DNA from 4 places in the Acetoanaerobium sticklandii genome. Region 3 is predicted to be linked to each of the others. Evidence: riboswitches for the same ligand, from Rfam matches in the RefSeq annotation. Region 3 holds a riboswitch; each other region holds the start of a gene.

Region 1 (3,493 bases), 400 kb from region 3:
TGGTTACGTGATACTAGCAGCTGGAGCAAATAGCTTTGTACTTCAAGGAGCTTTTACTCCAGAAGAAAAGGTCAAGCTAAAAACAGATATAAACTTAAATTACAACAATATAAAAACTGCAATAGGTGGAGGTACTATGCTTCTTAAAAATGGAGTAGAGACATCCATAACCCAGAGTGTGAGCGGAAAAAGTCAAAGAACAGCTCTAGGAATCACAGCGGACAAAAAAATGCTCATAGTCACTGTAGACGGAAGAAAATCTCCGTTTATAGGAATGGATGAAAAAGACATGCAAGCGTATATGAAAGCGCTAGGAGCAAAGGATGCCATGATGCTTGACGGAGGAGGCTCTACTCAGCTGATGGCAGACGGCAAAATTCAAAATACTATGGCATCTGCAGAAAGGTCACTCGTAAATGGGCTTACTATCAAAAATACAGCTCCAAAAGGTAGTATCTCTCAGATTGAAATTTCTGTGCTAAATGAAACTATTTTCCAAGGAGACAAGGTAGAGCTTGCTATAAGAGCCTTTGATGCTTCTAAAAATCCTATAGACATAACTACTCCTAGTTTTCAGGTTTCTGGAGAAGGAATATCAGGGAGCTTTGATGGCAGATATTTCACGCCGACTTCATCAGGAAGTGGAAATATAGTAGCTTCATATGGAGGAGTTACTGGAAAAATTCCAGTAGAAGTACTTAAGAAAAATGCACCTGATACTAAAATGGTTCAAACTCTTCCGGATTCAGGAACAGCAGCAGTATTTGGAAACATGTCAGGTGGAGAAAGCATAATTGATCAAGCATTTAAGGCAAAGCTCGCAAGCTCAGCCAGCTCAAACCAAGCTGTAATGACTCTAGGTGCTGGGGATAACGCATTTTTAGGAGCGGTGTCAGCGCCAAAGGAAGCCTTTAATGGGGCATATAAATATAAAACCGTTGGAAATACAACATTTATAAGCGTGGACAACAGAAATGGCGGAGTATACAAAGTAAAAGGTCAATGGGACTATTTAAAAGGACTAATGTCAAAAAGTGCTGGGAATGTAGTCATAGTGCTTCAAGGCAGTGACAAGTCCGCAGACAGTATAGACCAAAATGCATTTGACAAAATCATCCAAAAAGAAGCAAAGACTAAGAATGTATATGTCGTATATTCAGGTAAGAGTTTTTCCTCTAGAGTAGATGGAAATGTAAGCTATATCAGTGTGGTAGACTATGCATCTATGCCAAAAACCAATATATATCAAGATATAAAATACCTTCAGTTTGCTGAAGCAGATGGAAAATTGGTATATGGATTCAAGCCTGTGCTTACTCCATAAAACTGATACAAAAATAGTAAAAAATATTTTTCAAAAACATATTGACATATGGTTTTGGCTAATATAAAATAAAATCCGTTGCACAATAAATGAATAAATTCTTGAACCTTATCAAGAGAGGTGGAGGGACTGGCCCTGTGAAACCCGGCAACCAGCACAGCAATGTGAGATGGTGCCAATTCCTGCGAGATATATTCTTGGCAGATGAGGTAACTTTAGTAGTTATGCCTCTTCTGCGTATGTGTATGAAGAGGCTTTTTAATGCAAAAAAGTCTACATTATGTACGATGTGCCACCTTGGCATATACAAGTGATACGGTTTACAGCATTTAATGCTAGAGATGAGGAGGATTTATTAAATGAGAAGATTATTTACATCAGAATCTGTTACTGAGGGCCATCCAGATAAAATGTGTGACCAGATTTCAGATTCAATACTAGACGCCCTTTTAGTTCAAGACCCTAATTCACGTGTGGCGTGTGAGACAGCAGTTACTACAGGTCTTGTTATGGTAATTGGAGAAATAACTACTAACGCATACGTAGATATCCAAAAAGTAGTAAGACAGACAGTTAAAGAAATCGGATACGATAGAGCAAAATATGGATTTGACTTCGAAACGTGCGCAGTAATTAATGCTATAGACGAGCAAAGTGCAGACATAGCTATGGGTGTAGACGAAGCCCTAGAGCACAAAGAAGGGACTATGAAAGATGAAGTAGAAGCAGTAGGAGCTGGAGACCAAGGTATGATGTTTGGTTTTGCTTGCGACGAGACTCCAGAGTTTATGCCACTTCCTATTTCACTAGCTCATAAGCTAGCTAAAAGGCTTTCAGATGTAAGAAAAGACAAAACTCTTGATTACTTAAGACCAGATGGAAAAACTCAAGTAACAGTAGAGTATGAAGATGACAAACCAGTAAGAATAGACACTATAGTAATATCTACACAGCACAACCCAGAAGTAACTAGAGAGCAAATTGAAAAAGACTTAATCGAAAACGTAATTAAGCCAATAGTAGATAGCAAGTTACTTGATGAAAACACTAAGTACCTTATCAACCCTACAGGAAGATTCGTAATCGGAGGACCTCAAGGAGATTCTGGACTTACAGGAAGAAAAATCATCGTAGATACTTACGGTGGATACGCTAGACACGGTGGAGGAGCTTTCTCAGGTAAAGACTCTACAAAGGTAGACCGCTCTGCAGCATACGCAGCTAGATGGGTTGCGAAAAACGTAGTAGCAGCAGGACTTGCTAAGAAATGCGAGATTCAGTTAGCTTATGCAATCGGTGTAGCTGAACCGGTATCAGTACTAGTTGATACATTTGGAACAGGTGTTATCGCTGAGGAAAAGATTTCTGAAATCATTTCTAAAAACTTTGATCTTCGCCCAGGAGCTATAATTAGAGACCTAGGACTAAGAAGACCGATATTCAAGCAAACAGCAGCTTACGGACATTTTGGAAGAACAGATGTAAGCCTTCCTTGGGAAGAGCTAAACAAAGTAGACGACATTAAAAAAGACGCTGGATTATAAAAATATCATAAATAATAAATTCAGCAATTTAAACCATTATAAGTTGTTTATGGAGCTTAAAAGCTTATAAAAATAAAGGATTAGTACTCAGGGAAATCTGTATACTAATCCTTTTGTTATTTATATTTAAATTTTGCTTCTTCAAAATTTAAATACGATATAATTTTTAAATTCGATTAGTTGTATCTGTTGAAACATTGTTAAGATTATGAGCTTATAGTATATGTTATAATAAATCATATTCAAAATACATTTGGAGTGTATGCTTATGCCTATAGAATTAAAAGGAAAAATTTCAGATATAATATTTCAAAACGATGAAAATGGCTACACTATAGCAAACCTAATCAGCGATGAACTTGGAGAAGTTACAGTGGTGGGCTGTATGCCATCTGTCAGAGAGCTCGACAATATACAGGTCAGTGGAGAGTGGAAGACTCACGATATATATGGCAGACAGTTTAGTGTTATGAGCTTCACTCATATGGCTATAGATTCGCTAGATGGAATCATAGCCTACCTAGCATCTGGAACGATAGAAGGCATAGGTCTTAAAATGGCACATAAAATCACAGATAAATTCGGGATAAAAGCTATAGAAATCCTAGAAACTAATCCTAATAGA
Region 2 (3,493 bases), 610 kb from region 3:
AAATTTTTAAGTATTTTTCTCCAATCATTTTACTATCGACTATTTCTGCTGCAGTAACTGCAGACTTTATTTCGAAAAAAGTTTTTGGTATGAATCCAGTTTTTAATTTTCCAGTAAGCCAAACAGTACCACTTAATGGATACTTAATGCTTATATTTTTAGGAATTGTTTTGGGGATTTCTGGAGCTATCTATAATTATACTTTATTTAAAACTCAAAAATTTTATAAAAAATTAACTTTTCTTAATATAAGAACAAAAATAATAATTCCTTTTATTCTAGCAGGATTTCTAGGTTTAGTTTTTCCACTTGCAACAGGAGGAGGCCATAAGATTATAGAATATCTAAATCTTAAAAATGGTATTAGTTTTCTTGTTTTAATCTTAATAGTTAAATTTATTTTTTCGATGTTAAGTTTTGCATCAGGAGCTCCTGGTGGTATATTTTTTCCTTTACTTATTTTAGGTGCAACTATTGGAAGTATCTTTGGACATGTAATGATAGGAAATGGAATTTTTGATGAGAGTCTTTTTAATAATTTTATTATCCTTGCTATGGCTGGATATTTTACGGCTATTGTAAGAGCACCTATAACTGGTATAGTTTTAATAATGGAAATGACAGGTTCTTTCAACCATTTGCTTTCACTCACAGTTGTTTCAATTACAGCATACATAGTGGCAGAGCTTTTAAATAGTCCTCCAGTATATGATAAATTACTTGATAATTTAATAGTTCAAGAACATCCAGAAGATGAGAAAGAACATATTAATAAAATTCTTGTAGAAATAATAGTTCAGCATGACTCTGTTTTTGAAAATTCTTTGGTAAAAGATTTACATTGGCCAGGAAAATCTCTTCTCGTCGCTATAAAAAGAGGAGAAGTAGAACTTATTCCAAAAGGAGATACTAAAATTATGGTGGGAGATTATTTGGTTGTATTAACAGATATTAATTGTGAGTCTAAAATAAGAGAAAAATTAGAAAAATTGAATTTACGCCCTTAGAAAAAAGTGACTGAAGCTAACGATTTAATAATTTAAAAAAATACTTGCAATTTATCCTAGAACAGTGTATTATAAAAATCAAACTTAATAAAAGTTGCTTATCAAGATTGGTGGAGGGACTGGCCCTACGAAACCAGGCAAGGGTTTTATATAAAACCGAGTGCTAATTCCAGCAGACAATAGTCTGAGAGATAAGTGTAGCCTACAAGTCTATTTTTGTATTTAGATTTGTTGATTTTATTTATTTAAAATCATAAAGCCGCACTTTGTGCGGCTTTTTTAATTTCTCAGACTCTCAATATGAAAAGGAGAGGATATTAATGAAGAATTACAGTGTAGAAACTCAGTGTGTACAGGCAGGCTATGAACCAAAAAGTGGAGAGCCAAGAGTAGCTCCTATAGTGCAGTCAACTACTTACAAGTACGATGATGCAGATCAGGTTGCAGCTTTATTTGATTTATCAGCAGTAGGTCATATGTATTCCAGAATCAGTAATCCAACTGTAGAGGTTTTGGAAAAAAAGCTGACTGTTTTAGAAGGCGGAGTAGGGGCTCTTGGGGTTGCTTCAGGGCAATCAGCAAATTTCTTTGCTATTTTTACTTTGTGTAGCGCAGGAGATAATTTTATCTGCCTTTCAAATCTATACGGTGGAACCCATACGTTGTTTACTTCTACTTTAAAGCGTATGGGAATTGAGGCAACTATACTTCCATGCACAATAGAGCCTAAAGAGATTGCAAAACATGTAAATTCTAAAACAAAGCTGCTATTTGCAGAAACGTTAGGAAATCCTGGTGTAGAGGTACTTGATATAGAGGCTTTTGCAAAAGCCGCACATGATAATAAATTGGCATTTGTTGTGGACAATACCTTTGCTACACCTTATTTATGCAGACCGATAGAGCATGGAGCTGATATAGTTACTCATTCCGCTACGAAGTATTTAGACGGTCATGCAACTAGTCTAGGTGGCGTGATAGTAGATAGTGGTAATTTTGATTGGAACAATGGGAACTTTGATTGCCTTACTCAGCCAGACCTAGCATATCATGGGCTTAGCTATACAGAGACTTTTGGAAACCAAGCCTTCATCGTAAAGGCAAGAGCATCGCTTCTTAGAGATTTAGGCTCTACGATGAGTCCCAATAATGCATTTTTAATTAATTTAGGAACAGAAACCTTGGCTCTTAGAATGCAAAGACACAGTGACAATGCTCTAGAGGTTGCGAAGTTTCTTCAAAGCCTAGATGAGGTTGCATGGGTGAACTATCCGAAGCTAGAAGATTCAAAAGACTACAAGCTTGCTGAAAAATATCTTCCTAAAGGCGCTTCTGGAGTTATATCATTTGGAGTGAAAGGCGGAGTAGATAAAGCCAAGCTATTTATTAATTCTGTCAAGCTAGCAAGTCTTGTAGTTCATGTAGGAGATTTAAGAACTCATGTGCTTCATCCAGCTAGCATGACTCATAGACAGCTAAGTGAAGAGCAGCAGATTAAAGCTGGGATTGCTCCTGAGATGATTAGGCTATCTGTAGGAATCGAAAATCCAAAGGATATCTGCGATGATTTATACCAAGCACTAAAAGCTCAGGCGTAAGGGGGAATAGTCTTGCCTATAATAAATTCTACTAATACGGACCTACTAAAGGAGTTTTACGACAAGGATATTTTTCAGATTCCAGAGCTAAGAGCAACGACTCAGGATATAAGACCTCTGAAAATAGGTATAGTCAATTTAATGCCTAACAAAAAAGAAACAGAAATCCATCTGATGAAGGCGCTTTCTAATACGCCTCTTCAGATAGAGCTTGATTTAATAAGAACAAAAAGCAGAAAAAGTAAATACACCGATATGGAGTACCTTACTAAAAACTATAAAACCTTAAACGAAATTAAAAATAATAAATACGATGGACTTATCATAACAGGAGCTCCAGTTGAGCATTTGGAGTTTGAAGAGATTGATTACTGGGATGAATTAAAGGAGCTATTCGAGTTTGCCCGTACACATGTTTACTCGAGCTTATTCATATGCTGGGCATCTCAGGCGGCTTTATATTATTACTACGGTGTACAAAAAAGGAATCTAGGTTCAAAGCTAAGCGGAGTATTTGAATATGAACTAGCTGAGGATTCAAAGCTAACTAGAGGTCTAGATGATAATTTTTTCTATCCTCAGTCGAGAAATACTGAAAACGAAGAAGCTGAGCTTAGAAAGGTTCCAGATTTAAAAATCCTAGCACGTTCAGATGAGGCTGGTGTATGCATATCTTCTAGTGTAGATGAAAGATTTGTTTTTATATCAGGACATGGAGAATATGATACCGATACACTTTACAACGAGTATATAAGAGACTTAAGTAAAGGGATAAATCCAAGTATACCTAGAAATTATTTTAAAAATGACGACCCTTCAAATCGCATTCTTGTAAGATGGAAATCAAGTGCTAGCTTAATTTTTTCAAACTGGATTAATTATTTTGTC
Region 3 (3,493 bases):
TATCTGGATCAAAAGCTGCTATTCCTACTTCGAAACGAACCTGGTCATTTCCTTTTCCAGTACATCCGTGGCAGATATAAGGAGCGCCTTCTATATGAGCTATTTCTACTAGCTTCTTAGCTATTAAAGGTCTAGCTAGAGCAGTTCCTAGAAGATATTTGCCTTCATAAAGAGCATTTGCTTTAATCGATTTATATACATAGTCTTTTACAAATTCATCCACTACATCAGCTATATATACTTTTGATGCTCCTGATTTTATAGCTTTTTCCTGAACCTTTTGCATATCTTCATCTTGTCCTACGTTTATGCAAGCAGCTATTATATCTGCATTGTAGTTTTCTTTTAGCCATGGAATGATTATAGAAGTGTCAAGTCCACCAGAGTAAGCAAGTACTATTTTATCTTTTTTAGTTATATTATTTGTTTTCATTATATTTTCCTCCATTATTTTAGAAATTAAAAAAATCCGCCTCTTCGTATTACAAAGAGACGGATTTATATCCGCGGTACCACTCTAATTAATTGTATTTGTGCACTAATACAATTCACTCGATATCGTTAACGGCGACAGCCGTGCCTTCATACTTTGATTTCAAAAGGCATCCTCAGGGTCCCTTGTTCGGTTAAGGTGAGACTGTCGGCCTTCCACTCTGTGCCGACTCGCTGGAGTCATCTCTTAGCTTACTTTTCCCATCACTGGATATGCATATACTTGTTTTTTTCTGATTATAGGGATTTAATTTTTACTTGTCAACATCAAAAAATATATTTTTATGTTTTAAAAAATTATTTTTATATATAAATAATCGGGGAATAGCCATGAAATTATTATGAAAAACATTTTCCTAAAGCTTAAAAATTTTTTAAAATATTTTTACAAAAGTTAAAGTTTTTGTTTACAATTGAGCAAATTTTGTTTAATATAATTTAAATTATATATATTTTTAGTAAGTAGATGATTTATTATATGAGGTATTAAATTTTGGTAGATTAATAAATATATAGAATGAATAGAGTATATATTAAAAGGGGAGAGTAATATGAGTAAGCTATCAGATATGGAAAACATAGGACCAACACTAGAGCAACGATTAATAAATGCAGGAATAACTACTCCTATAGAGCTTAGAAAGCTAGGTTCAAAATCTGCATATGTGATATTAAAAGAGCATGATATAGATGCCTGCATTAACACCCTGTATGCATTAGAAGGAGCTATACAAGGGATAAGATGGCATGATCTGGCAGACGATATCAAAGCTGATTTAAAGAGATTTGCAGACTCAGAAAAAAAGTAAAGCTGGGATTAAATGAAAAAACAAGAAGAATTACTACAAAAAAATATTAGGCAGTTTTATGTATATATGCTAAGATGTAAAGATAACAGCTTGTACACTGGATACACAGTGGATATCGATATGAGGTTTAAACTTCACTGTGAAGGAACAGCATCAAAGTACACTAGAGCAAGGCTTCCAGTTAGCTTGGTTTATGTGGAAAGGCACGATACAAAAAGCAGTGCAATGAAAAGAGAGTGCAGTATAAAAAAACTCTCAAAGCTTCAAAAAGAAGCATTAATTAAAAACTCAATAGTATGATTCTTATCGAGAGAGACGGAGGGATATGGCCCTGTGAAGTCTCAGCAACCTTCAGCCCAGGCTGAAAAGGTGCTAAATCCAACTGCTTAGCAGGAAGATAAGAGAAAACTTATAACTAGGCTTTCTCTTTGAGAAAGCTTTTTTTAATGTAAAGGAGAGAGCAATGATAAAAATATTCGATGGTGGATTTGGAAGTCAGCTTATTAGCAAAAGTATATGTTTTGAATGTCCTGAGGAGTTAAACTTAACTCAAGGCGAAGTAATCAAGCAGATACATAAAGAATATGCAGATAATGGAGCAGATATAATTACAACCAATACCTTTGGAGCAAATCCTCTTAAGTTAAAAAGCTATGACCTAGAGGATAAGGTAATGGAGATTAACGTTGCAGGAATAAACTTAGCTAAAACTACAGGCAAAGAGATAGCTTTTTCTGTAGGGCCTACAGGTGAATTTGTAAAGCCTGTAGGGGATGTGAGCTTTGAAGAAATGTACGAGATATTTTACAGACAGCTTGAAGCTATAACTATATCTCAGCCTGATTATGTAATCTTTGAAACCTTTAGCGATATAGGAGAGCTAAGAGCAGGAATAATTGCATTAAAGGATATTTTTAAGAAGCACAATATAAAAATTCCTATACTCGCCTCTATGACCTATGACAGCATCTATACCTTGACTGGAGTATCGCCAGCTGCCCAAGGAGTTATTTTAGATGCTCTAGGAGTGGATGCCATAGGAATAAACTGCTCAAAAGGACCAAAGGATATACTTGAGTTACTTGTAGAGATAGAAAAGTATACCAGTGTAAAGCTTATTGCTCAGCCAAATGCAGGGATGCCTGAGATTGTAGGAGAAGATGTAGTTTATAGCATGTCAGCTAGTGAATTTGCAAATCAAATGAAGCCATATTTTGAGCTTAATATGGGATATATAGGCTCTTGCTGTGGATCTACTCCTGAGTTTACTAAAGAGCTAAGAAGGCTAGTCGATAGCATAGAAGTAAAAAATATTAAGGAGAATAAAGCAAGCTCTCATGGATATCTTGCTTCAAAAGGCAAGGTGGTTTCTTCAGAAGCATTTATTTTAATTGGAGAAGCCATTAATCCTCATGCAAGAAAAGCTGTAAAGCTGTATATGGAAGAATTTGATATAAAAGGGCTTACAAGCGTTATATCAGAGCAGTGCTTAAAAGGCGCAGATGTAATTGATATCAATGTCAATGCAGAAGGAGCAGATAAAAAAGCATTAGCAAGGGAGCTAGTGATAAGTGGACAGCTAAATTCTGATTTTGTACTTTGCATAGATTCCAAAGAGCCTGAAATCATAGAAGAGGCGCTTAAAAATTATGCAGGAAAGGCGCTTATAAACTCAGTTGCATTGGACGAAAAGGAATTAAGTGAAATCCTTCCTCTTGCAAAAAAATATGGTGCTAGTGTGATAGGACTATGCATAGAAAATGAAATACTGCCAACTACCATAGCTGAAACTGTAGAAATAGCAGAAAAGCTTCAGAGCAGACTCCTAAGTGAAGGAATACGGGCTGAAGATATCTATATAGACCCACTGCTTTTCACAAATAAAACCTACAGCATATCGCCACTTGATACAGTAGAGATTGTAAGGCAGTTATCAAATAAAGGAATAAAGACCTCTCTTGGGCTGAGCAATGTTTCTTATGGCATGAAAAATAGAGATAGATTAAATCAAACCTTGCTTTCTATGCTAATAGGAAGTGGACTTTCCATGGCAATTGCAAGTGCTAGCTCAAAAGGTATAGTTGAAACCATAGAGTCAGCCCAGATACTTATGGGAAAAGAAAAAATATCAAATAAAACCTATATAGAGCTAGAGGATATAGATAAATTGACTATAGAAGGAGAGCTGATTT
Region 4 (3,493 bases), 1.1 Mb from region 3:
TGATAAAATATCGAAAGTTATTATGGATTTAGCAAAAAAAACTGATAGTTCTAAAATAAATCAAAGTATTTTATAATTTTTATTTATGTAAATTACTATTTTGAATTTGTATAAATACTAATATATAGTATACTATTATAAAGAAACTTGCAGACTAAATTTACAAGGAGTGAGGGGCAGCATGAGGGAAGAAATAAGTTCTGGTGGAGTCATTGTTTTTGGAAACGCCATCCTTCTCCTAAAAAAATATAATGGAGACTGGGTTTTACCTAAAGGTAAAGTAGAACCTGGAGAAAAGAAAGACGAAGCCGCCCTAAGAGAAGTGTTTGAAGAAAGTGGATTGAAAGCTGAGATAATCAAATATCTAGGAGAAATTCATTACACCTATAAAGAAAATTGGGATGAAAATAAAAGAGTCCATAAGACGGTATATTGGTATCTGATGCATTCCAGAAGTATGGATACAGTCCCTCAAAGAGAAGAGGGCTTCATAGAAGCCAAGTTCATTCATATAGATAGAGTGTTAGAGATGGCAAAATATGATGACGAAAAGGAAATAATAAAAGTTGCATTAGATGAAATTAACAAAAAATCATATAATAACTCAGGTGATTAAAGTGTCATTTTCAACTCAAGTTAAAAACGAGCTTTCAAGGATTATTCCTGAAGATAAGAATGTTAGAATTGCTGAATTAGCTGCCTTAATTCGCATGAGCGGAAGCCTGCAGCTAATGGGCTACAATAAATTGTCATTCAAGGTTGTTACTGAAAATGCTGCAATTGCAAGAAAAGTTTTTTCTTTGCTAAAAATGTGTTTTAATATTCATGTAGAAATACAGGTTAAGAAAAATAAGAATTTAAAAAAGAACAATACATATTTCTTGTTTGTATCATATGAACAAGGGGCAAATGATATATTAGTAGAAATAGGTATACTAAAAAAAGACGGTAAGGATTATACTATTCAAAGCGACATACCTGAATCCTTCATCTCTGATGAAAAATCAAAGCGTGCATATATTAGAGGAGCTTTTCTAGGTGGGGGATCGATTTCAGATCCAGAAAAAACCTATCATATGGAATTTGTTACTGTAGATGACGAGCTAAGTACCTACATAAGAAATTTACTAAATACATATGATTTTAATGCTAAAATAGTACCTAGAAAGAACACCTACGTAGTATATATCAAAGAAAGCAATAATATATCAGATTTACTTAACATAATGGGAGCACATAATGCTCTATTTCAGCTAGAGGACGTTAAGATTATGAAGCAGATGAGAAATGATGTAAATAGGATTGTCAATTGTGAGACTGCAAACCTTACTAAGACAGTAAATGCATCTATGAGACAGATAGAAGCTATAAACTATATCATAAATACAGTAGGTATAGACTACCTCCCTGAAAGTCTTCAGGAAATAGCAGAGCTAAGAGTAGAATATGAAGATTTAAGCCTTAAGGAACTAGGCGAAATGCTAGATAAACCACTTGGAAAATCAGGTGTTAATCATAGATTGAAAAAAATAGAAGATATTGCAAACGAACTAAAAGAAGGGAGAAAGTAAAAATGATAACAAAGGAACTTACAATAAAAAATGAAATAGGATTACACGCAAGACCTGCAGCTCTCTTTGTTCAGACTGCAAACAAATTCTTATCAGATATAATGATAAAAAAAGCAGGAAAAACTGTAAACGCAAAGTCAATAATGGGAGTTATGGCTATGGGGATATCTAAAGGTGAGATGATAGAAATAATAATAGATGGCCCAGATGAGGAAAACGCTATCTCTGCCATAGAGGACCTTATCAACGTAAAACTACTAGAGTCATAATATAAAAAAATTAAAAAAATATAGATTAATAGTGTTGACAAACGATATTAATCTATATATAATTCATATTATTCTAAACGATATAAAACAACTGAATCTTATCCAGAGAGGTGGAGGGACTGGCCCTACGAAACCCGGCAACCAGCTGCATTGCAGCATTGGTGCTAATTCCTGAGGTATTATTACATACCTAAAGATAAGAGATAACTGAAATCTTAGTTTATTAATCTCTTTCTTTGTGAAAGAGATTTTTTTATTTTCAAAAAAGATTTCTTATATTCATAAGCAATTTTGGTTAGATTAAGGTGTTGAGCTTTTATTTGTTTAGAAGTGGATTAGTCGACAAAATCCGATTTGCAATTTAATTATCAAAAATTAAGGAGGCTAAAATTGATTGACATTAGAAATCTATCAAAGGTATATAGTGATTCCAAAACACCCATAATTGCTCTGGATAATATAAACATTCAGATTGATAAAGGAGAGATATATGGGATAGTAGGTCTAAGTGGAGCTGGAAAGTCTTCGCTTGTCAGATGCATTAACAGAATAGAAGAGCCAACAAGTGGCGAAATTTATATAGATAAAATAAATATAATGGATTTAAATCAAAAGGATTTAAGGAAAACCAGAAAAAAGATTTCGATGATTTTTCAAGGGTTTAATTTGTTAAATAGCAAAACTGTATATGAAAATATTGCATTTCCACTAAAACTAGATAAGCTTCCAAAATCTGAGATAAATGCTAGAGTAAATGAATTACTAAGCTGGGTTGAGCTTTCAGACAAAGCAAATGCTTATACTTCACAGCTTAGTGGAGGACAAAAACAAAGAGTTGCTATTGCTAGAGCTCTAGCTAGCAAACCAGATATTTTATTATCGGATGAAGCCACTTCAGCTCTTGACCCGAAAACTACAAATCAAATTCTAAGTATGCTTAAAAGGATTAATAAAGAAATGAATATAACTATAGTAGTTATTACTCATGAGATGGAAGTGGTAAAAAGTATCTGCGATAAAACAGTGGTGCTTGAAAATGGAAGGATTATAGCTCAAGGAAATACAATCGATATTTTTTCAAATAAAGATAATTGTAGCCCAGATATATTTTCTAAAGAAGAGTCTTTAGATTATAAAGAGCATTATAAGGGAGAGCTATTAAAGCTTAGCTTTGTGGGAGAGAATGCTAAAAATCCAATAATATCAAATCTCGTAAAGAAGTTTGATTTAGAGCTAAATATTATTTCAGGCAACATTGAATATATACAGGAAAAGCCACTTGGAACTTTGATTGTGGAATTAAAGCGCCATGACAATCTAAGCACAATTATAGATTATTTAAATAATCACGATGTTCGGGCAGAGGTGTTATAAAATGATAGAACTATTAGATTTACTCATACCATCAATTAACGAAACCCTATATATGGTATTCATATCAACTGTATTTACGGTTATCCTGGGGCTACCTCTAGGAATACTTCTAGTGATAACAAGAGAAGACAGTGTACTACCAAACAGCAATATTTATAATAGCTTGTCAATTCTTATAAATATCACAAGATCGATTCCCTTTGTAATTTTAATGATATTTATAATCCCTTTTACTCGGCTAGTTGTTGGAAGTTCAATTGGAACAAATGCAGCCATAGT

What was found. Region 3 has a riboswitch for S-adenosylmethionine ahead of CLOST_RS00885 (homocysteine S-methyltransferase family protein). Riboswitches for the same ligand answer to the same signal wherever they lie in the genome.
Region 1: another riboswitch for S-adenosylmethionine. It lies ahead of metK (methionine adenosyltransferase); the one in region 3 lies ahead of CLOST_RS00885 (homocysteine S-methyltransferase family protein).
Region 2: another riboswitch for S-adenosylmethionine. It lies ahead of CLOST_RS10815 (O-acetylhomoserine aminocarboxypropyltransferase/cysteine synthase family protein); the one in region 3 lies ahead of CLOST_RS00885 (homocysteine S-methyltransferase family protein).
Region 4: another riboswitch for S-adenosylmethionine. It lies ahead of CLOST_RS08375 (methionine ABC transporter ATP-binding protein); the one in region 3 lies ahead of CLOST_RS00885 (homocysteine S-methyltransferase family protein).

What each region holds. Positions count from the first base shown of each region.
Region 1 is NC_014614.1:2,478,999-2,482,491, reverse strand. It holds gene CLOST_RS11830 (phosphodiester glycosidase family protein) at 1-1,324, shown strand, start outside; SAM riboswitch class I at 1,430-1,535, shown strand; gene metK (methionine adenosyltransferase) at 1,684-2,868, shown strand; gene recD2 (SF1B family DNA helicase RecD2) at 3,137-3,493, shown strand, end outside.
Region 2 is NC_014614.1:2,276,666-2,280,158, reverse strand. It holds gene CLOST_RS10820 (ClC family H(+)/Cl(-) exchange transporter) at 1-1,007, shown strand, start outside; SAM riboswitch class I at 1,103-1,205, shown strand; gene CLOST_RS10815 (O-acetylhomoserine aminocarboxypropyltransferase/cysteine synthase family protein) at 1,328-2,605, shown strand; gene CLOST_RS10810 (homoserine O-acetyltransferase/O-succinyltransferase family protein) at 2,618-3,493, shown strand, end outside.
Region 3 is NC_014614.1:166,537-170,029, forward strand. It holds gene CLOST_RS00870 (argininosuccinate synthase) at 1-433, opposite strand, end outside; T-box leader at 486-709, opposite strand; gene CLOST_RS00875 (TfoX/Sxy family protein) at 1,044-1,301, shown strand; gene CLOST_RS00880 (GIY-YIG nuclease family protein) at 1,314-1,601, shown strand; SAM riboswitch class I at 1,602-1,705, shown strand; gene CLOST_RS00885 (homocysteine S-methyltransferase family protein) at 1,765-3,493, shown strand, end outside.
Region 4 is NC_014614.1:1,786,813-1,790,305, reverse strand. It holds gene CLOST_RS08395 (gluconeogenesis factor YvcK family protein) at 1-76, shown strand, start outside; gene CLOST_RS08390 (NUDIX hydrolase) at 182-616, shown strand; gene whiA (DNA-binding protein WhiA) at 618-1,571, shown strand; gene CLOST_RS08380 (HPr family phosphocarrier protein) at 1,574-1,840, shown strand; SAM riboswitch class I at 1,936-2,043, shown strand; gene CLOST_RS08375 (methionine ABC transporter ATP-binding protein) at 2,231-3,214, shown strand; gene CLOST_RS08370 (methionine ABC transporter permease) at 3,216-3,493, shown strand, end outside.